Linked DNA regions of Aliidongia dinghuensis. The protein of the gene in region 1 interacts with the protein of each later gene in a pairwise test. Links are inferred from orthologs where the notes say so. Each region holds a gene or a part of one and is shown in the gene's direction. Other genes may lie near its edges. The genes, in order: IEY58_RS30285 and def.

Evidence for each region.
Region 2: the proteins of IEY58_RS30285 (region 1) and def interact in binary tests that used the Escherichia coli proteins (3 or more experiments, as listed by UniProt). The link is inferred for Aliidongia dinghuensis from one-to-one orthologs.

What each region holds. Positions count from the first base shown.
Region 1 is NZ_BMJQ01000023.1:11,127-17,451, forward strand. The notes cover bases 2,955-5,923. They hold IEY58_RS30285 (aspartate-semialdehyde dehydrogenase), read left to right. Parts: upstream 2,955-3,900; coding sequence 3,901-4,947; downstream 4,948-5,923. Other genes in these bases: IEY58_RS30275 (AraC family transcriptional regulator), read right to left, coding at 2,955-3,459; IEY58_RS30280 (DUF962 domain-containing protein), read right to left, coding at 3,468-3,821; IEY58_RS30290 (hypothetical protein), read left to right, coding at 5,221-5,923. Also shown: IEY58_RS30265 (autotransporter domain-containing protein), read left to right, coding at 1-1,689; IEY58_RS30270 (methyltransferase domain-containing protein), read right to left, coding at 1,759-2,568; more of IEY58_RS30275, read right to left, coding at 2,653-2,954; more of IEY58_RS30290, read left to right, coding at 5,924-6,325.
Region 2 is NZ_BMJQ01000003.1:79,445-91,971, forward strand. Bases 3,732-6,514 are described here. They hold def (peptide deformylase), read left to right. Parts: upstream 3,732-4,752; coding sequence 4,753-5,277; downstream 5,278-6,514. Other genes in these bases: IEY58_RS06360 (DNA recombination protein RmuC), read right to left, coding at 3,732-4,608; fmt (methionyl-tRNA formyltransferase), read left to right, coding at 5,285-6,229; truA (tRNA pseudouridine(38-40) synthase TruA), read left to right, coding at 6,211-6,514. In the rest of the region: IEY58_RS06345 (pentapeptide repeat-containing protein), read right to left, coding at 1-1,138; IEY58_RS06350 (pentapeptide repeat-containing protein), read right to left, coding at 1,248-2,489; IEY58_RS06355 (PaaI family thioesterase), read right to left, coding at 2,750-3,214; more of IEY58_RS06360, read right to left, coding at 3,211-3,731; more of truA, read left to right, coding at 6,515-7,017; IEY58_RS06380 (hypothetical protein), read right to left, coding at 6,961-7,545; dapE (succinyl-diaminopimelate desuccinylase), read right to left, coding at 7,542-8,696; dapD (2,3,4,5-tetrahydropyridine-2,6-dicarboxylate N-succinyltransferase), read right to left, coding at 8,693-9,550; IEY58_RS06395 (pyrimidine 5'-nucleotidase), read right to left, coding at 9,615-10,325; threonine-phosphate decarboxylase CobD, read right to left, coding at 10,334-11,341; IEY58_RS06405 (cupin domain-containing protein), read left to right, coding at 11,522-11,875; IEY58_RS06410 (DUF2336 domain-containing protein), read left to right, coding at 11,967-12,527. UniProt on the Escherichia coli protein: Removes the formyl group from the N-terminal Met of newly synthesized proteins. Requires at least a dipeptide for an efficient rate of reaction. N-terminal L-methionine is a prerequisite for activity but the enzyme has broad specificity at other positions.

The sequences.
Region 1 (6,325 bases):
GTCTATGCCGAGTACCTGAACGGGCTGCTCAGCGTCCCGGCGGGGAACTTCACCGACTACGCCATCGGCGGCGCCCAGGCCGGCACCGGCAATATCGGCGGCCTGCCCAATGCCGGCGTGTCGCAGGAGATCGACCGTTATCTCGCGACCAATCCGCACCCTGGCGCCCGCGATCTGACCGTCGTCTGGGCCGGCGCCAACGACTATTTTGGCGCGCTGCCCGGCATCCAAGCCCTGCCGACCTCCCAGCAGACGGCGGCCTTGCAGACGCAGGTCAACACGACCGTTGGCAATATCGTGGCCGACGTGACGCGCCTCGCCCAGGCCGGCGTCACCAATTTCGTCGTGCCGAACTTGCCGAATCTGGGTGCCACGCCGGACTTTAATACCAGTCCGACCAACTCGGCGACCGCGACCCAGATCTCGACGATCCACAACCAGCTGCTGCCGACCGCACTCGCCGCTTTGCAGGCGCAGTACCACGTCAACATCATCGTCGTGGACGTGAGTGCGCTCAACGCCCAGGTGCTGGCCGACCCGACCAAGTTCGGCGTCACCAACACGACCCAGCAATGCCTGCTCAACGCCGCCTGCGTCGCGCAGAAGCTGCCGTACCTGTTCTGGGATGGCGTGCATCCGACCGAACAGAGCCACGCGCTGCTCGCGCAATATTTCGCGTCCACGATCGATGCCCCGACCGTGGTCGGTGCGCAAGGCGAGCTCGCCATCATCGCCATCCAGAACACGTTCGACGCCATCACCAGCCGCACCCAGGCGCTGCGCGACGGCGCTTCTGGGCTCCTCCTCTCCGACCTCGGCGGCACAGGCGGCGGCAGTGGCATCGCCAACCCGGACAAGCCGTTCGCCGCCTTCGTCTCCGGCACCCACGGCTGGGGCAAGCGCGATGACCGCACAACGGCGGCCGGCTTCAACTACACTGCCGACAATGTCTATGCCGGCCTCGACTATCGGATCACGCCCAACCTGGTCGCGGGCGGCCTGTTCGGCTATGGCACGACCAAGGGCGACCTGCACGGCAGCATGGGCGAGGCCGATCTCGACAGTTACCAGGGCGCGCTCTACGCCACATACTTCCAGGGCGGCTTCTACGGCACGCTTGGTGGCACCTATGTCGGCGACAGCTGGGGCAAGCTCAACCGCAATACCTTCGTCGTAGGCGAAGTGGCGGCGGCGACGAGCCAGGGCCGCACGGCCGGCCTCAAGTTCGAGACCGGCTATGTCTTCGATGTGGGCGGCGTCCATCTCGGCCCGGTCGGCGAGGTGCGTTACGCCAACATCCGCATCGACGGCTACAGCGAAAGCGGCGCCGACGGCATGAACCAGCAGGTCGACCATCAGAACTTCGACACGCTGGTCGGCGCATTCGGCGGCCAGCTGTCCTTCACCGCCGGCTTCGGCGAGGTCAGCCTGTCGCCGCACCTGCGCGTGACCTACGACCACGAGTTCAAGGATGGGCCGCGCGACATCATTACCCGCCTCGTCTCGCAGCCGCTCCTGACGAACGCGACACTGCTCGACACGCCGGCGCGCGACTCCGTGCGCATCGGCGGCGGCGTCGACATCGGCATGGGCGCCAACATGAGCGCGCTCGTCGACTTCAACGCCACGACCAGCCGCAGCGACGGCAACGACTATCAGGCGACAGCGAAGCTGCGCCTTAGCTTCTGATCGAGGCTTCGGGTCAAGAGAGCGGCCGCCGGTGCGATCCGGCGGCCGGTTTCTTCTATGTGCCCCGCCTCAGGCCGGGCGGGTGCCGACGCCCTTGAAGAATGTGTAGGTAAACATGCCGTCCGGTTCGGCGGTCCGGTGCAGGTCGCGGACGCCGGCGGCAAAGTGCGCAGCATCGGCGAGCCCGGCCTCGACAGCTTGCGTCGCGACACCCTCGATCATCGCGGTGAACGTGTCGCGCGTGAAGCTCTCGGCCAGGTCCGGCCGGCTGCCGTCGACATAGACCATGCGCGGCGACACGCGCACCGCTTCGAGCCCGGCCGCGCGGAGCAGCGGATAGAGCCGCCGGCCGATCAAGGCATCGCCGCCCACCGCGCGCTGCAGCGCCGCCTGACACTCGATTGCCGCCCGGGCCGCCGCACTCTCCGGATGGAAGCAGATGAGCCCATGGTCGCCCTCGATCACCGTCACGGTCCCGCCCGGCCGCACCAGCCGGATGAAGCGCTCGAGCGCCGCCGCCGGCTGGGCCAGATGCTCCAGCACGAAGCAGGCAAAGACATGGTCGAAGCTTTCGGGCGCGAACGGCAGGTCGAAGAGATCGGCCTCGAGGAAGCGCACGTTGCCGAAGCCTGCCGCCTCGACCGCCCGCTCAGCCTCGGCGAGCGAGACGGCCGAGATGTCGACGGCGGTGATCTCGGCCCCCGGGCTGCGCCGGGCGAGCGTCACGGTCTGGGCGCCGACGCCGCACCCCACCTCCAGCACCCGGGCGCCGGCCGGATAGGCCGTGTCGTGGTGCAGCAGGTCGGCGAGCGAACGCGCCTGGTCCTGCAGCCGCTGCTGCTCGCGCGGCGCGTAGCCGTGCACATAGCCGTCGCGCAATCTTGCCCGCTCCATCCCCGCTGGTCGATGGGCGGGATTAGGCGCCGCGGCCGACGCGTGGTCTTGGATAGAATTGCAGCGCGGTCAGGCGAGTGCCGCGCGATAGCGCCCGGGTGTGACGCCGCATTGGCGCACGAAGGCGCGGTTCAGGTGGCTCTGGTCGGCGAAGCCGGCCGCGGCCGCGACGTCGGCGAGCGCATGGCCCGCCCTGATCAGCCGGCGCGCGAGCCCGACCCGGCGCGTCACCAGATAGGCATGCGGCGTGATGCCAAGCTCGCGCGCGAAGCCGCGCAGCAGCTGGAACCGGCTGGTGCCGGCAAGGGCGGCAAGCTCTGCCAATGTCACTGGCAGCTCCGGCGCCTCGTCGATCCGTCGTTGCGCCTTGGCGACGACCGGCGAGCGGCGATCGACCGCGATCGGCCGGCTCGCGTGCCGGCGCATGACCTGCATCAGGGTCGCGAGCACGCCTTCCTCGACCGCAAGCGCTTCCGGCGCTGCCTCACGCATGCGTTCGAACAGCCGCAGGAACCGCGCCGCCAGCATGGGATCGCTCGCCATCGGCAGCACTGCATCCGGCAGGTGCGGCGTCTCGTCGGCCAACTCGCGCGCGACCAGATCCGGCTCGAAACACAGCATGCGCCAGGAGCGAATATGGCCGGCGACCGGCAGGCCATCGTGCATCTCGCCCGGATTGACCATGATGATCTCGCCGGCCACCGCCTCGACGGCGCCGATGTCGCTCCAGGACCGATGCCCGCCCTCGGCGATGACGCCGATGCCGAGATGATCATGGACATGGCGCGGAAAGGCCAGGTTCGAGGTGAGGCTCAGCACCTCGATCCCGACGATCGGCGAGCGGTGCTGGATGGCACGATGGATGCGGGCGCTCACGAGCCCCATCACGCGCCGGGCCGCACGCCGGCCGCGGCCAAGTGCGGGCCAAGGCGGCCCGTCAGGAACAGGCCCAGCATGCGGTAGTCGCTCATGAGCGACCAGAACGGATGGCCGAAGGTCTCGGGCTTGTTGTGCTCGACGCCGAAATGGGCGGTCCAGGCGAAGCCGTAGCCCAGGAGCGGGGCTGCGATCAGCCAGAGCCAAGCCCCGCTCGCGATCGCGAGCACGACCGCAGCAAGGGCCAAGAGACTGCCGCAATAGTGCAGCGCGCGCGTCTCCGGCTTCGCGTGGGCCCGGAGGTAGCGCAGCCAGAATGCGTGATAGTCGAGCGCCCCATCGCGGTGGGTCAGGTCGGCCATGATTCCTCACGTCTTGTTTCGCGTCGGCGAGGCGCGTTTAGTGTGTCACTTCTTGTCATTCTGGGTCGAGGAATTCGTCATGGGCTATCGGGTTGCCGTCGTCGGCGCCACCGGCAATGTCGGCCGCGAGATGCTGACCACCTTGCACGAGCGCGAGTTCCCGGTCGACGACGTGGTGGCGCTCGCCTCCACCCGCTCGATCGGCTCGGAAGTGTCGTGGGGCGAGGACGATACGCTCAAGGTCCAGGCGCTCGACACGTTCAGCTTCAAGGGCATCGACATCGCGCTCTTCTCGCCGGGCGCCAAGGTTTCGGCCGTGCATGCGCCGCGCGCCGCGGCCGCGGGCACCGTCGTGATCGACAACACCTCGCAGTTCCGCATGGATCCGGACGTGCCGCTAGTGGTGCCCGAGGTCAATCCCAAGGCGATCGCGCGCTACACCAAGCGCAACATCATCGCCAACCCGAACTGCTCGACCATCCAGATGGTCGTGGCGCTGAAGCCGCTGCACGACATCGCCCGCATCAAGCGGGTGGTCGTCGCCACCTACCAGTCGGTCTCGGGCAAGGGCAAGGAGGCGATGGACGAGCTCTTCACCCAGACCCGCGCCATCTACGTGAACGACCCGATCAAGCCGGAGCAGTTCACCAAGCGTATCGCCTTCAACGTGATTCCGCACATCGACGTCTTCATGGAAGACGGCTCGACCAAGGAAGAATGGAAGATGGTGGTCGAGACGCGGAAGATCCTCGATCCCGACATCCAGGTGAGCGCCACCTGCGTGCGCGTGCCGGTGTTCATCGGCCATGCCGAGGCGATCAACGTCGAGTTCGAGGACGAGATCTCGGTCGAGCGCGCCCGCGCCGCGCTCAAGGCGGCCCCCGGCGTCACCGTGATCGACCACCGGGTCGACGAGGGCTATGTCACCCCGCAGGAATGCGCCGGCGAGGACGCTGTGTTCGTCTCCCGCATCCGCAAGGACCCGACCGTGAAGCACGGCCTCACGCTCTGGGTCGTGGCGGACAATCTGCGCAAGGGTGCGGCCTTGAACGCGGTGCAGATCGCGGAACTGTTGGACCGGGATTACCTGGAGCCGGCGGAGAAGAAGCGGCTGGGCGCGCGCTGAGCGGCAGCACCTCGCCCAGTCTCATCCAGCCACTGCGCAGGTTCCGCTCTCTTTAGCCTACGCCGGCATCGCTCCACCGATCTGTGACGCAAATCGGAGCGCGGCGCGAGGCTTGTTCCTTTTTTGTTCTATTCGCTTGACCGTTCCGAATTAATCCGGTCTCCTAGCCGAACATAGCGAAGGCGCGCCCAGGCGCGCTTCCCGCCGCAACCAACCGCCGGCTGGCCCCGCCTCCGGCGGTTTTCTTTTGCCCAAATTCCGAAGAGTCCTCTTATGCCGATCCTCTCGATCGCGCGGGCGCCTTGTCGTGCGCCGGCGCGGCACTGGCTGCTCATCGCCAAGGCGGGAACCGTCTGGCTATGGCCGGGCATTCCGCTGACCGAACGGCGCGGCGGCACCATCCGGCCGATCCCGCCCGACGCCTTGCGTTTTTGGCTGAGTAAGTTGATGGGGCCGGAAGTCGTCGGCCAGCCGGTGCCGATGCAGGTCGCGCGGGCCGCCGAATATCTGACCGTGGGCGACGAGACCGCCGCCCAAGCCAGCCTCGACCGTGCGCCGGCCGGCACCTTGTCGCCGGAGGGCGCCATGCTGGCGCGGGCGGTCGCCGCCCGGCTCGGCATTGACGTGCCCGCCACGCCGATCGCCAAACGCATGCCGCTCTGGGACCGGCACTTCGTTCTGGGCCTGGCACCGATGTTCGACCGCTTCGCCGAGGCCGCCGACTGGCTCGACAAAGCGGGGGTTTGGGACTCCGACAAGCATCCGCGCTGGCCGCCGGGTGCGAATGAAGGCCGGCCCGGGCAGTTTCGGCCGGTCGACAAGCCGGCCGTGTCGGTGTCGAGCGTGCCGCGTCCTGATCCGAACCGCCCCGGCATCGGCCACAATGGCGGCCCGCCGCTCTTCGACGACGCGCCGCCGGTACCGCCGGAGAACCCCGGCGCCTCCTATCGCTGGCCGATCATCAAGGCGCTGGCGCGCTGGGCGGCGAAACGCGCCGTGATCCTAGCCGCCGAAGATGCAGCGGGCGGCCCGGTCGGCCTAGCCCTGAACGCGGCGCAGGTCGCCGCATGGGTCTATGAATACTATCCCTATATCCGGGCCTACAATGACCCGCCGAAACCGCTCGACGAACTCGAACGGGCGGCCCAAGGCCCGGCGCGCCGCGGCTACGACGTGCATCACATCGTCGAGCAGGCATCGGGGCGCAGCGGCGAAATACCGACGCAGTTGATAAACTCGGGCGAGAACCTAGTCAGCATCCCGACTCTACGACACTGGCAACTTAATTCATGGTACCAGACGCCAAATAGCAGTCTCCTTGATTCGAGTGGTAACTACATGACGCCGCGGAAATATCTTGTCGGTAGAGGGTACGATG
Region 2 (12,527 bases), on another replicon or contig:
GGTCCGCGCCGCGGAGATCGGCGCCTCTGAGCGAGGCCCCGCGCAAGTCGACCGGCCAGTCGCGGCCGGCGGGCCTGCCTTCCGGCGTGAGGAGCGCCATCGGGCCGAGCTTGGCCCCAGCCATGTGGGCCAAGTCGAGTACCGCGCCCGCCAGATTGGCGCCCGACAGGTCGGCACCCGTCAGCTGCGCGCGGCCGAGCCGCGCCCCATCGAACTGAGCGAGGCACAGCTTTGCGTCGGCAAGATCGGCCAGCGTCAGATCGGCCTCGGAAAAGCACGCGCCGGACAGATCGAACCCGGCGAGGCTCGTGCCGTGCAGTGCCGCCTTGGACTGGTCGAGCCGCGCGCCTGCGGCACCGTTGGTCGCGATCCATTCGCGATGCAGCGTCAGCAGCTCCTTGAGCACCGCCGACAGCGGCTCGCGCCGGTCGCGGCTGCTCTCGTCCGAGATCTGCGCGCCGTCGAGGAGGGCCGCCGACAGGTCGGTGTTGCGCAGCTTCGCCTGGCGCAAGTCGGCGCCGCGAAAATCCGCACCCTCGATCCGGCAATTGTTGAGCAGCGCCCCTTTGAGCCGCGCCCGCCCGAAATTGGCGCCGCTGAGGTCGGCACCGTTCAGGTTGGCCGCAAACAGCATCGTGTTGTGGAAATTGGCGCCGCGCAGGTTGGCACCCGTGAGGTCGGCCAGCGACAGATCGGCCTCGACGAGCTTGGCGCGGCTGAGATCGGCACCGGCGAGCACGGCGGACTGGCTGCGCGACACCTGTCGGGTCGACAGCCAGACGACGAGCTGGCCCGGCCGGAGATCGGCGCGTTCGAGATTGGTGCCGCGCAACCGCGCCTTGGCGAGCGTGGCGCCACGCAGATCGGCGCCGATCATCGTCGCCTCGGTCAGATCGGCCCCGGTCAGGTTGGCACCGAACAGGTCGGCCCCATCGAGGAAGCTGCGGGCAAGGCGCGCGTGGCTGAGATCGGCACCGGCAAGCATGGCCAGGCTCAGGCGCTGCCGCTCGAGATCGGTGCCCGTGAGCGTGACGCCCCGCATCGACAGGCGCTGGCCGTTCGGCCGCCCTTCGAGAATGAGCCGGTGCGCGGCGAGCGCAGGAACGAGATCAACCGGGACCACAGGAGCCGCCGTCATTGGGTCTCGCGCAGTCTAGGAGCCGGTGGGCGCTCTCGCCAGTGGCCACCGCCTCACCCCCGCCCTCGGTCGCGGCAGGCCCAGGCGACCCGCGCCCCGCATTGCCGCGTCACGTTTCGTAGCTGGCGCCGGTCAGTTTCGCGCCACCGAGCACCGCGTTCATATAATCGCTGCCGCGCAGGTCGGCGGTCGTCAGGTCCGCCGCCGTAAAGTCGGCACCCTCGAGCCGGGCACGGCGCAGATCGGCGCCGCCGAGGTCGGCCCGTACGAGGCTCGCCCCGCGCAGGTCGGCCGGCCAATCCCGCCCGGTCGAGCGGCCATCGGTGCCGCGGATCGGCATCGGCCCGAGCCTCGCCCCGTTGAGCCTGGCGCCGGCAAGATCGGCCTTGGCGAGCGAGGCGCCCGACAGGTCAGCACCGGCCAGCTGACAGTCGCGCAGACGCGCCTTGTCGAGCTGTGCCAGACAGAGCTTGGCGCCGCGCAGGTCGGCGCCGGAGAGGTCGCAATCCGTGAGCTTCGCGCCTGAAAGATCGGCCCGCGCGAGATTGAAGCCGGCGAGCGACGCGCCGCTGAGATCAAGCCGGCGCCCGCCGACGCCGTTCGTCACGATCCATTCGATGTGCTGGGACAGCCGGAGCCGGAAGCTCTCGTCGTCGAGCGGCGGCTCGCCGTCGTTCAGGACGACGCCCTGGCACGACGCCTTGCCGAGGTCGACGTTACGCAGCTCGGCGCGCCGGAGATCGGCGCCGTCGAAGCGCGCCGCATCGACCCGCGCGTTGTTGAGCAGCGTCGCCCGGAGCGAGGCGCCGGTGAAATTCGCCCGCGTAAGGTCCGTACCGGTCAGGTTGGCGCCGTCGAGCATGGCACCCGCCAGATCGGCGTCCGTCAGGTTCGCATAGCCGAAGTTGGCCCCGGGCGCCTTGACGCTCACGAGCCGCGTCCCCCGCAGGTTGGCGCCCGTCAGGTCGGCCGGCGCCTCGCGCACCCGTCGCTCGCCGCCGACGAGGATCACGCCCTGCCCCGGCCCGAGGTCGGCCTGCTCGAGATTGGCTCCTTGGAGATTGGCCTTGCGCAGGTTGGCGCCGCGCAAATCGGCACCGACCAGCGTGGCATGGGAGAGATTGGCCCCCGCGAGATTGGCACCACCCAGGTCGGCATTGTCGATGCTGCTGCGCGACAGGATCGCGAGGCTGAGATCGGCGCCGGCGAGATGCGCGAACTGCAGGCGCTGCTTTGACAGATCAGTCCCGGAAAGGGCGGCGCCCTTGAGATTGAGGAGCCGGCCGTGCGGCTTGCCATCCAGGTAGAGCCGATGCTCCGAGATCGCTTGCAGCAGATCGGCGGATTTCATCGCGTCCTCGCGGAACAGCGGCATCCGCCGGGGGACTGAGCCGGCGAGCGCTCGGAACCCCACGAGAAGCGGGCAGAATTCTCTTCAAAGTGCGGCAAAACGAACTCCGACGCTTGCAGAGCAAACCCGAGCAGCAAAGTACGTATAAAATTTCCGATATTTGCGAGCTATAGGCAAATACTTTATCGAATCAACATCGCACAAATACGATCGGCATTGAATCCAACTCAATTGGAGCAACCCGGCTGAACGGGACCCGATCAGCCCGGATGATCGGGCCGGTCCGTGACCGTGATCAGCGTCTGCAGCCCGTGGGCGCAGGCGGTGCGGCGGCCGTCCTTCTCGACTTCGACCTCGAGCTCGCAAACCGTGAGCGTCCGGCCGGAGCGGATGACCCGGCCAGTCGCGATCAGCAGATCGCCGTCGGCCGGCGCCAGCAGGTTGATCTTGAACTCGACGGTCAGGACCGAGCTTGCCGCCGGGAACAGGGTGAACCCGGCATAGCCGCCCGCTGAATCGGCGATCGTGCCGGTGACGCCCGCGTGGAAATAGCCGTGCTGCTGGCTGAGCTCCGGGCGATAGGGCAGCACGATCTCGCAGAAGCCCGGCTCGATGCGGGAGAGGCGTGCGCCCAGATGCGCCATGATGCCCTGGCGCTCGAAGCTCGCGGTGACGCGCGCCGCGAAGTCCGGGTCGCGCGGGGCGAAGGACCGCCGCTCCGTCATGGCTTGCTGCTCCCGTTCGGCGCGATGAGCGCTGCGTCCTCGGCGAGGTCGAGCGCCTCGCCCTCGATCAGACTGTCGGCGCCGGCATCGACCACCTGATAGGCGCCGAGATTGCCCGGCACCGGCTTGCCGGGCCGGAGTCCCAGCTGCTGCATCTGCCGCGCGCGGGGCAGCAGGCGCCCGTTGAGCGTGCCGGTCAGCTTGGCGAAGCCGTCCGCCGCCTGCTTGATGCCGCGCCCGACCGAGGCTGCGTGACCGACCGCGACCGACAGGCTCTCGAGCAGCTTTTCCGCGGCACCGACGATGCGCGCCTGGTTTTCGATCTGGCGCATCAGGCTGATCTCGACCGCGGCGAAGCCGATAATGCAGGCGAGGCCTGAGGGACCTGCCGGAATGATCTGCACGTCCGCGGCCTTGCGCGCGAAGTCGGGATCGGCCCGACCCAGCTTCTCGATCGCCGCCTCGTTCGGCAGATACATGACCGAGAGCACGCGGCTCACCTCGCCCTCGCGGCCTGACTTGCGGAAGCCCGACTGCACGGCGCCGCGATAATCCTTGTCGGCCAGGTCCTTGAGATGCTGGTTCATGGTGCGGGCGAGGCTCTGATAGGCCACCGCCTCGCCGGCCGTCCCCTCCGCCTCGGCCAGGTCGAGGAGATGCTTCGACGCCTTGGAATCGATCACCAGCACCGCGTCGCCCGGCAGGAAGACGATGGCGTCGGGCCTGAGCTTGCGCTCGGCCTCGGCGCCATAGACGGTCTGCTGCAGCACGAAGTCCCGCCCCTGCTCGAGCCCGAAGGATTTCAGCGTGTTGGCGAGGCCGATCTCGGCGAAGTAGCCGGCACCGCCCGGGCTCGAGAGCGCGCGCTGGATCGTGTCGATCATCTGCGCCTTCTCGGTCACCTGGCCCTTCAGCTGCGAGACGCCGTCGCCCAGCGCCTGCACCTCCTGCCGGAGCGCCGCCGTCGTCTGGGCCAGCTGCTTCTCGGCCGCCAGCTTCGCCTCGGCCGTCTCGCGCTTGTGGTCCTCGAGCAGCTTGCTCGATATCTGCTGCGCCGTCTGGAACACGCCGGCCTTCGTCGTCTCCAGGAACTCGGTCCGCGTCTTCTCCCAGTCAGCCATCTGCTGGCGGATGCTCTCGGCCTGCTGACGCGCGAGGGCCGCGTCGGTCTCGGCCCGATGCGCCGCGGCGCGTGCTGAGGCCTCGCCCTCGTGAGCGCGATCGAGCGCCGCCTGCAGGTCGAGCCGGCGGCTCTCGGCGATCTCCGCCGCGGCACGCGCCTCGCCGAGCGACGCCTCCAGCGCCGCCCGCGCCCGTCCGCCGCGCCACAGCGCCGCGAGGAAGCCCAGCGCCAATCCGGCGATCGCGGCGATCGCCACCGTCAGCCCGTCCATCGTTCCTTGGTCCCGCTCCGATCGTTCTGTCGGCGGACGATAGCAGCCGTGCGGGCGGCCGCGACAGCGGCTGCTTGACCCAAACCGGCGAAAGCCATACCTCTGCCGACAGAAGTCCAGCAATCCCAACGAGTCCGACTTTCCATGGCCAAGTTGCCCATCGTCCTTGCTCCCGATCCCGTCTTGAAGGCGAAGGCAAAGCCGATCGAGCAGGTCGACGACTCGATCCGCCGCCTGATGGACGACATGCTGGAGACGATGTACGCCGCCCCCGGCATCGGGCTCGCGGCCAACCAGGTGGGCGTGCTGCAGCGCGTGCTGGTGCTGGACGTGGCGCGCGAGGGCGAGCCGCCGCGGCCGATGGGCATGGCCAACCCCGAGGTCTTCTGGCAGTCGGACGAACTCTCGACCTACAACGAGGGCTGCCTGTCGCTGCCGGAGCAATATGCCGACATCACGCGGCCGGCCGAGGTCAAGGTCCGCTACCTCGACCGGGACGGCAAGCGCCAGGAGCTCGAGGCCGACGGCCTGCTCGCGACCTGCGTGCAGCACGAGATCGATCACCTGAACGGCGTGCTGTTCGTCGACTACCTATCGGCGCTGAAGCGCAACATGATCATGCGCAAGCTCGCCAAGCTGAAGAAGCAGAAGGCCGAAGACGGCGAGTAAGCCGACGATGGTCAGCACCCCGCTCCGCCTCGCCTTCATGGGTACGCCGGATTTCGCCGTCCCGGTGCTGGGGGGGCTCGTCCGGGCCGGGTACGAGATCGCAGCCGTCTATTGCCAGCCGCCGCGCCCGACCGGCCGGGGCCACAAGACGCAGCCCTCGCCGGTCCAGGCCCGCGCGGAGGCGCTGGGCCTGCCGGTCCGGCATCCGGTCTCGTTCAAGCCCGAGGAGGAGAAGGCAGCATTCGCGGCACTCGGGCTCGATGCTGCCGTGGTCGCGGCCTACGGCCTGATCCTGCCGCGCGCGATCCTGGAGGCGCCGCGGCTCGGCTGCCTCAACGTCCATGGCTCGCTCTTGCCGCGCTGGCGCGGGGCAGCACCCATCCAGCGCGCCATCATGGCCGGCGATCCGGCGACGGGCATCACGATCATGCAGATGGACGTCGGGCTCGACACCGGCGCCATGCTCTTGAGGGGCACCGTGCCGATCGGCCCTGAAACGACGGCCGAGAGCCTGCACGATGCCCTCGCGGCCCTCGGCGCCGAGCTGATCGTGCCGGCGCTCGATGGCGTGGCGGCCGGCACGCTCGTACCCGAACCGCAGCCGGAGGACGGCGTTACCTACGCGGCGAAGCTCACCCGCGAGGAGGGCGCGCTCGACTTCCGCGAGGATGCCGCCGCGCTCGACCGCAAGATCCGCGCGCTCAATCCCTGGCCCGGCGTCTGGTTCGAGCATCAGGGCGAGCGCATCAAGGTGCTGGCAGCCCAGCCGGAGGCCGGTGACGGCGCGCCCAGCACCGTAATCGACGATGATCTGGGCATCGCCTGCGGCACGGGCGTGCTGAGACCCACCCTGCTGCAGCGGCCGGGCCGCGCGCCGGTCGAGCGGCGCGCGTTCCTGAACGGCACCCGGATTGCAGCGGGCGAGGTGCTGCCGTGCCCCGCTACAAACTGACCATCGAGTACGACGGCACTGGCCTGCTCGGCTGGCAACGCCAGCCGATGGGCCCGTCGGTCCAGGAGATCCTGGAAACCGCAGTCGAGCGCTTCAGCGGTGCCTGTGCCTTCGTGCAGGGCGCCGGGCGGACCGATGCCGGGGTGCATGCGACCGGCCAGGTCGCCCATGTCGACCTGGAGCGCGACTATCGCCCCTACGTCGTGATGAGTGCCATCAATCATCACGTGAAGCCGGCCGCCGTCGCCGTCATCGCGGCCGAGCGCGTGCCTGACACGTTCCACGCCCGGCTCTCGGCCAATCATCGGGCCTATCTCTACCGCATCCTCAATCGTCGGGCGCCGCCGGCCGTCGAACGGAACCATGTCTGGCACGTGCCGGTGGCGCTCGACGTCGATGCCATGATAGAGGGCGCCGCCCATCTCATCGGCCATCATGATTTCACCAGCTTCCGTGCCGCGGAGTGCCAGGCGAAATCGCCGATGAAGACGCTCGACCGCCTCGCGATCAGCCGCGTCGGCGACGAGATCCGGATCGTGCCCGAGGCGCGCTCGTTCCTGCATCACCAGGTGCGCAACATCGTCGGCACGTTGAAGCTGGTGGGGGCCGGCCAATGGCGGCCCGACGACGTCAAGCGGGCGCTCGACGCGCGCGACCGGTCGGCTGCGGGCCCGACGGCACCGCCGGACGGGCTCTACCTGACGCGGGTCGGATATCCCGCGGAGGCGATGCTAGAGCAGGAAAGTCGCGATCTTGTCGATACCGACACCGATGACGATGTCGAGTAGCACGACGGCGAAGCCGGCGAGCGCCGGCGCGCTGAGCGCTGCCCAAGCGACGAAGGCCTCGGCCGTCAGCAGATAGAGCAGCACGACCTGGGCCAGCACCGACCCGGTGGCCCCCAGGATGCCGGATTGATCGAGAATGGTGGCGGCCAGCTGCACGGTGATCTGCACGAGGCCGAACCAGTTCATCGCCGTGACGAACAGCGGCCATTGCTCGACATGCCCGAGGATGCGCGCCAGCCCCAGGACGGCCAGCGGAAAGGCCGCCGTGCGGGCGATATAGGCGATCAACTGGACGAGCGCGTAGACCCCGAGGTCGGCGGGTTGCTTCTCGGCCTGCAGCAGGTCGAGCGCCAGCAGGCCGGCATAGATCGGCACGCCATAAAGCGCCGCCATGAACGACCGGATCGCCGCTCCGGTCGAGGGATCGAACGCGGCAATCGCGCGCAGGTCGAACTTCAGGAAGCGCAGCGCGCCGGCGAGCGAGCGGACGGTTTCGGATCGGACCGGCGCAGCGTCGGGCGGGTTCATCCGGCGAAGAAGCGCTCGAGCACGCCCAGATAGATCCGCGTCAGCACCGCGATGTCGGCGACCGGCACCGCCTCGTCGGCCTTGTGCATGGTGAGGCCGACCAGGCCGAACTCCGCGACCGGGCAGAGGCGCCGGATGAAGCGCGCGTCCGACGTGCCGCCGGTTGTGCTGTACTCGGGCCGCCGTCCGATTTCCGCTTCGGCCGCGTCGGCGATGAGAGCTGCGACGGCGCCGGGCGGCGTCAGGAAGGATTCGCCGCTGACCTTGACCTCGAGCTCATAGTGGCCGCCGACGCCGTCGAGCGTGCGCCGGAGCCATTCCTCGAGCCCGGCGCCGCTCCAACCGTCGTTGAAGCGGATGTTGAAGCTGGCGCGCGCCGTCGCCGGAATGACGTTGGTCGCGGGATTGCCGACGTCGATGGTCGAGATCTGCAGGGTCGAGGCCTGGAAATGCTCCGTGCCCTGGTCGAGCGGCTGCGCGATAAGCGCCGTCAGCATGGCGACGAGCCGATGGGCGGCGTTGTCGGCCAGGTGCGGATAGGCGGTATGGCCACCGATGCCTTGGACCGTCAGATGCCCGGTCAGGCTGCCGCGCCGGCCGATCTTGACCATGTCGCCGAGCATTCGGGCGTTGGTCGGCTCGCCCACCACGCAGGCGTCGAGCGTCTCGCCCCGGGCCTCGAGCCAGTCCAGCATCTTGACCGTGCCGTTGATCCCCGGCCCTTCCTCGTCGCCGGTGATGAGCAGGCTGATCGTCCCGCCGAAATCGGCGCCTCGCTTCGCCACGAATTGGGCAGCAGCCGCTGCGAAGCAGGCGATCGCCCCCTTCATGTCGGCAGCCCCGCGGCCCAAGAGCAAGCCGTCGCGGACCACGCCGCCAAACGGATCGACGCTCCAGGACTGGGGATCGCCGGCCGGCACCACGTCCGTATGGCCGGCGAAGCAGAAATGCCGTCCGCCGGTGCCGATCTTGGCGAACAGGTTCAGAATGTCGGGCGTGCCGGGCTCGCTGAACGGCAGCCGCGTGCAGGTGAAGCCCACGCCTTCGAGCGCCGACGCCAGCACATCGAGCGCGCCGGCGTCGGCCGGCGTGACGCTCGGCCGGCGGATCAGGTCGGCGGCGAGGCCGACCGGATCGAGCGCCTGGCTCATGCCCGCAGCAGCTCGTTGATCGAGGTCTTGGAGCGGGTCTGGGCGTCGACCCGCTTCACGATCACCGCGCAGGCGAGGTTCGGGCCGGGCGAGCCGTCGGGCAGCGGCTTGCCGGGGAGCGAGCCCGGCACCACGACCGAATAGGCCGGCACGCGGCCGATGAAGACCTCGCCGGTCGTCCGGTCGATGATCTTGGTCGACGCGCTGATGAACACGCCCATGGAGAGCACGGAGCCACGCTCGACGCGCACGCCTTCGACCACCTCGCTGCGCGCGCCGATGAAGCAGTCATCCTCGATGATGACCGGATCGGCCTGCAGCGGCTCCAAGACGCCGCCCAAGCCGACGCCGCCCGACAGATGGACGTTGCGGCCGACCTGGGCGCAGGAGCCGACGGTGGCCCAGGTGTCGACCATCGTGCCGCTGCCAACATAGGCGCCGACATTGACGAAGCTCGGCATGAGGATGACGTTCGGCGCGATATAGGCGGACTGGCGCACGACCGAGCCCGGCACGCAGCGGAAGCCCGCCGCCTCGAAGCGCTGCGCCGACCAGCCGGCGAACTTGGAGGGCACCTTGTCCCACCAGACGCCCTGGCCCAGGCTCGGGTCGCTGGCGCCACCCGGCATGATCACGTTGGCCTGCAGGCGGAACGACAGCAGCACCGCCTTCTTCAGCCACTGATTGACCTTCCAGCCGCCGTCGACCGGCTCGGCGACGCGCGCCTCGCCATTGTCGAGGAGCTCGAGTGCCTTGCGGATGGCATCGGCGACGTCGCCGGTCGTGGCAGGCGAGATCGTGTCGCGGGCTTCCCAGGCCGCATCGATGGCGGCTTCAAGCAGGTGCGCGGTCATGGCGGTCAATCTTGACTGTTGCGATGAGGGAGGGCGAAACCATGGCGGCCGGCCGGCGCGCCTGTCAACCCGGCCGCGACGCAGGCCCACCCCGATCTGGCGCCGCACCAGAGCCGCGGCCGTGGGTCTCGAGCCAGCCGGTCAGATCATCGGTCTGGTAATGCACATAGGGCTCGTCCGCCCCTTCCCGCTGCCAGTCGAGCGGCGAGCGCACCCAGAGCGTCAGCATGCCGAGTGCTGCCGCCGGTTCCAGGTTGCGTGCCATGTCTTCGACCATGGCCGCCCGGGCCGGCACCACGGCATGCAGATCGATCAGCTTCTGATAGCCGCTCGGGTGCGGCTTCGGCTGGAACTCGGCGGCGGCGATGTCGAACAGCACCTCGAAATGCCGGGCGATGCCGAGCCGTTCCAGCACGCGCTCGGCATGCCGGACGGAGCCGTTGGTGAAGACGAGCTTTCGGCCCGACAGGCCGTCGAGCGCCGCATCGAGCGCCGGCGCCGGCTCGATCACCGTGAGGTCGATGTCGTGGACATGGGCGAGAAACGAATGCGGGTCGATTGCATGTTCGGTCATGAGCCCGCGCATGGTCGTGCCATAGGCCTGGAACAGGCGCTTGCGCTCGGCCAGCGCCGCCTCGGCGTCGACGCCGAGCAGCCGCATGATGTACTCGCTCATGCGCTCCGCGATCTGCGCGAACAGGTTCGATCCAGCCGGGTAGAGCGTGTTGTCGAGATCGAACACCCAGGCCTCGATCTCATGTGGGGGCAGCGGCATCGCGGGGATCAATCCTTGTTGCAAAGGGCGGCGACGAGCCGGGCTTCAGCCGCCGCATCGGGCGGCAGGCCGAAGCGCAGCCGGTCGGGCCGGTCGATGAAGCGGCGGACGAGGATATGGTGCCGGCCGAGCCGGTCGGCGAGCGGCCCGGCGTCGGCAAACCGCGCCAGCCGGAAGAGATCGGTGCCGCCGGCAGGCGCGAGCCCGGCCGCCGACAGGATGTCATCATGCGCCCGCGCCGCCTCGGCGAGCCGGGATCGCGTCGCCGCGGCCCAGGCGCGATCGGCCAGCGCCGTCCGGCCGACCGCGAGCGCCGGGCCGGCGACTGCCCAGGGGCCGAACGCGGCATTCATACACTGGACCAGATCGGCCGGACCGAATGCGAAGCCGAGACGCAGGCCGGCCAGGCCGAAGAACTTACCGAACGAGCGCAGGAGGACGAGCCCCGGCATTCCGGCCCAAGGCGTCAGACTCGCCGCCGGCACCACCTCGGCGAAGGCCTCGTCGACGACGAGCAGGCCGCCGCGCGCCGCCTGCGCCTGAGCAAGCGCCGCAAGCTGCCCCGGCCTCAGCACGGAGCCGTCGGGATTGTTCGGGTTGACCACGACCAGCACATCGGCCGGATCCCGTTCCAGCGCCTCCGCGCCGATCGTGCGCACATGATGGCCGGCGACCGCCCAGCAGCGGGCGTGCTCGGCATAGGTCGGCGCCACGATTGCAACCTCGCCCGGCGGCACGAGGCGCGGCAGGAGCTGGATCAGCGCCTGGGAGCCGGGCGCCGCCACGAGCGGCGCTTCGGCCGGCGCGCCGTAGAAATCGCGCGCGGCGGCGGCGAGGTCGGCGAGCCCGCGCTCGTCCGGCAGCCGGGTCCAGGCATCGGCCGGCAGCGCCGGCACAGGATAGGGCCAAGGATTGATGCCGGTCGAAAGATCGATCCAGTCCGAGCGCACGCCGCCGAACCGGGCGATCGCACGGTCGAGCGCCCCGCCGTGGTCAACGGCTGGATGATACAGCATAGAAGCAGCGTCGGCGGACAAGATCCCTGGGGCCCTCCTGGTGAGCCCGACCGTTCTTCACGGTTTCGCTGGGATTGTCGAGGGGCGTTGGCCGCATCCGGCCTTGCGCGTCGGTCGGTTGTGCTTCCCGCCCGAATGCCTGTCATCTATGTCGCGAGACACAGCGGGGGGAGAAGACCAATGAGCACGCCCGAGACCACGTTCAGGGAGACCACGTTCAGGGATCTCACCCGACTGGCGGCCGGCCTCGGCGACGGCTGGCGCAGCCTGCGTCTGGCGCAGATCCAGGACATCGGCCTGAAGCTATTCCGCGTCGAGCCCGCAGGGCTGCCGACCGAAACCCATCCGGACTATGCCGAAGGCCTCTTGATGCTGGACGGCGAGATCACGCTCACGCTGGACCGCACGCCGATCCGGCTGGCCGCCGGGGATTTCCAGCTGATCCCGGCCGGCGTGCCCCATGCCATCCTGCCCGGCGGCCATGGCGCGTTCCTGCTGGTCGACCCGGAGCCGATCCCCTTAACAGCTGGTTAACCGCGGGCACGCTAAGCAAGGGCGAGCGATCCGGGATGTGATCGACCTCCGGTTCCGGAAAATCCCCGAAACGGCGAGAGGGAATGCGCGGGTGCTGCGCGACGCCATCACACGACTGTTCGGACGACGGGGCGGCGGGCAGGCGGTTTCCATCCCGTTCGACAAGGCGAAGGCACTGGCGCGCCACGGCGACGCCGCCGTTCGCCGCTCGGTCGCCCTCGATCCGGAAGCGGCGCCGGAACTGCTGTTCTTCCTGGCGCGCGACCGGATGCCCGCGGTGCGCGCGGCCGTTGCCGCCCATCCGCGCACGCCGCGCCAGGCCGACCTGCTGCTGGCGCTCGACGAGCAGCCGGAGATCCGCACGCTCATCGCCGAGAAGATCGCCCATCAGGCGCAGCAGCTGAGCACCAACGAGGCGGCGCAGATCTGGCAATTGACCGTGCAGGTGATGGAAGCGCTCGCGCGCGACGATCTCGCCCGCGTGCGCCAGCTGGTCGCCGAGACCGCCCGCAGCATCGCCGCCGTGCCGCCGCGGATGATGACCGAGCTCGGCCGCGACCGCACGAGCACCGTCGCCGTACCGGCCTTGAGCTTCGTCGGGCCGATCGCCGACAAGGACCTGCTCGAGATCGTCGAGAAAGCGCCGGACCAG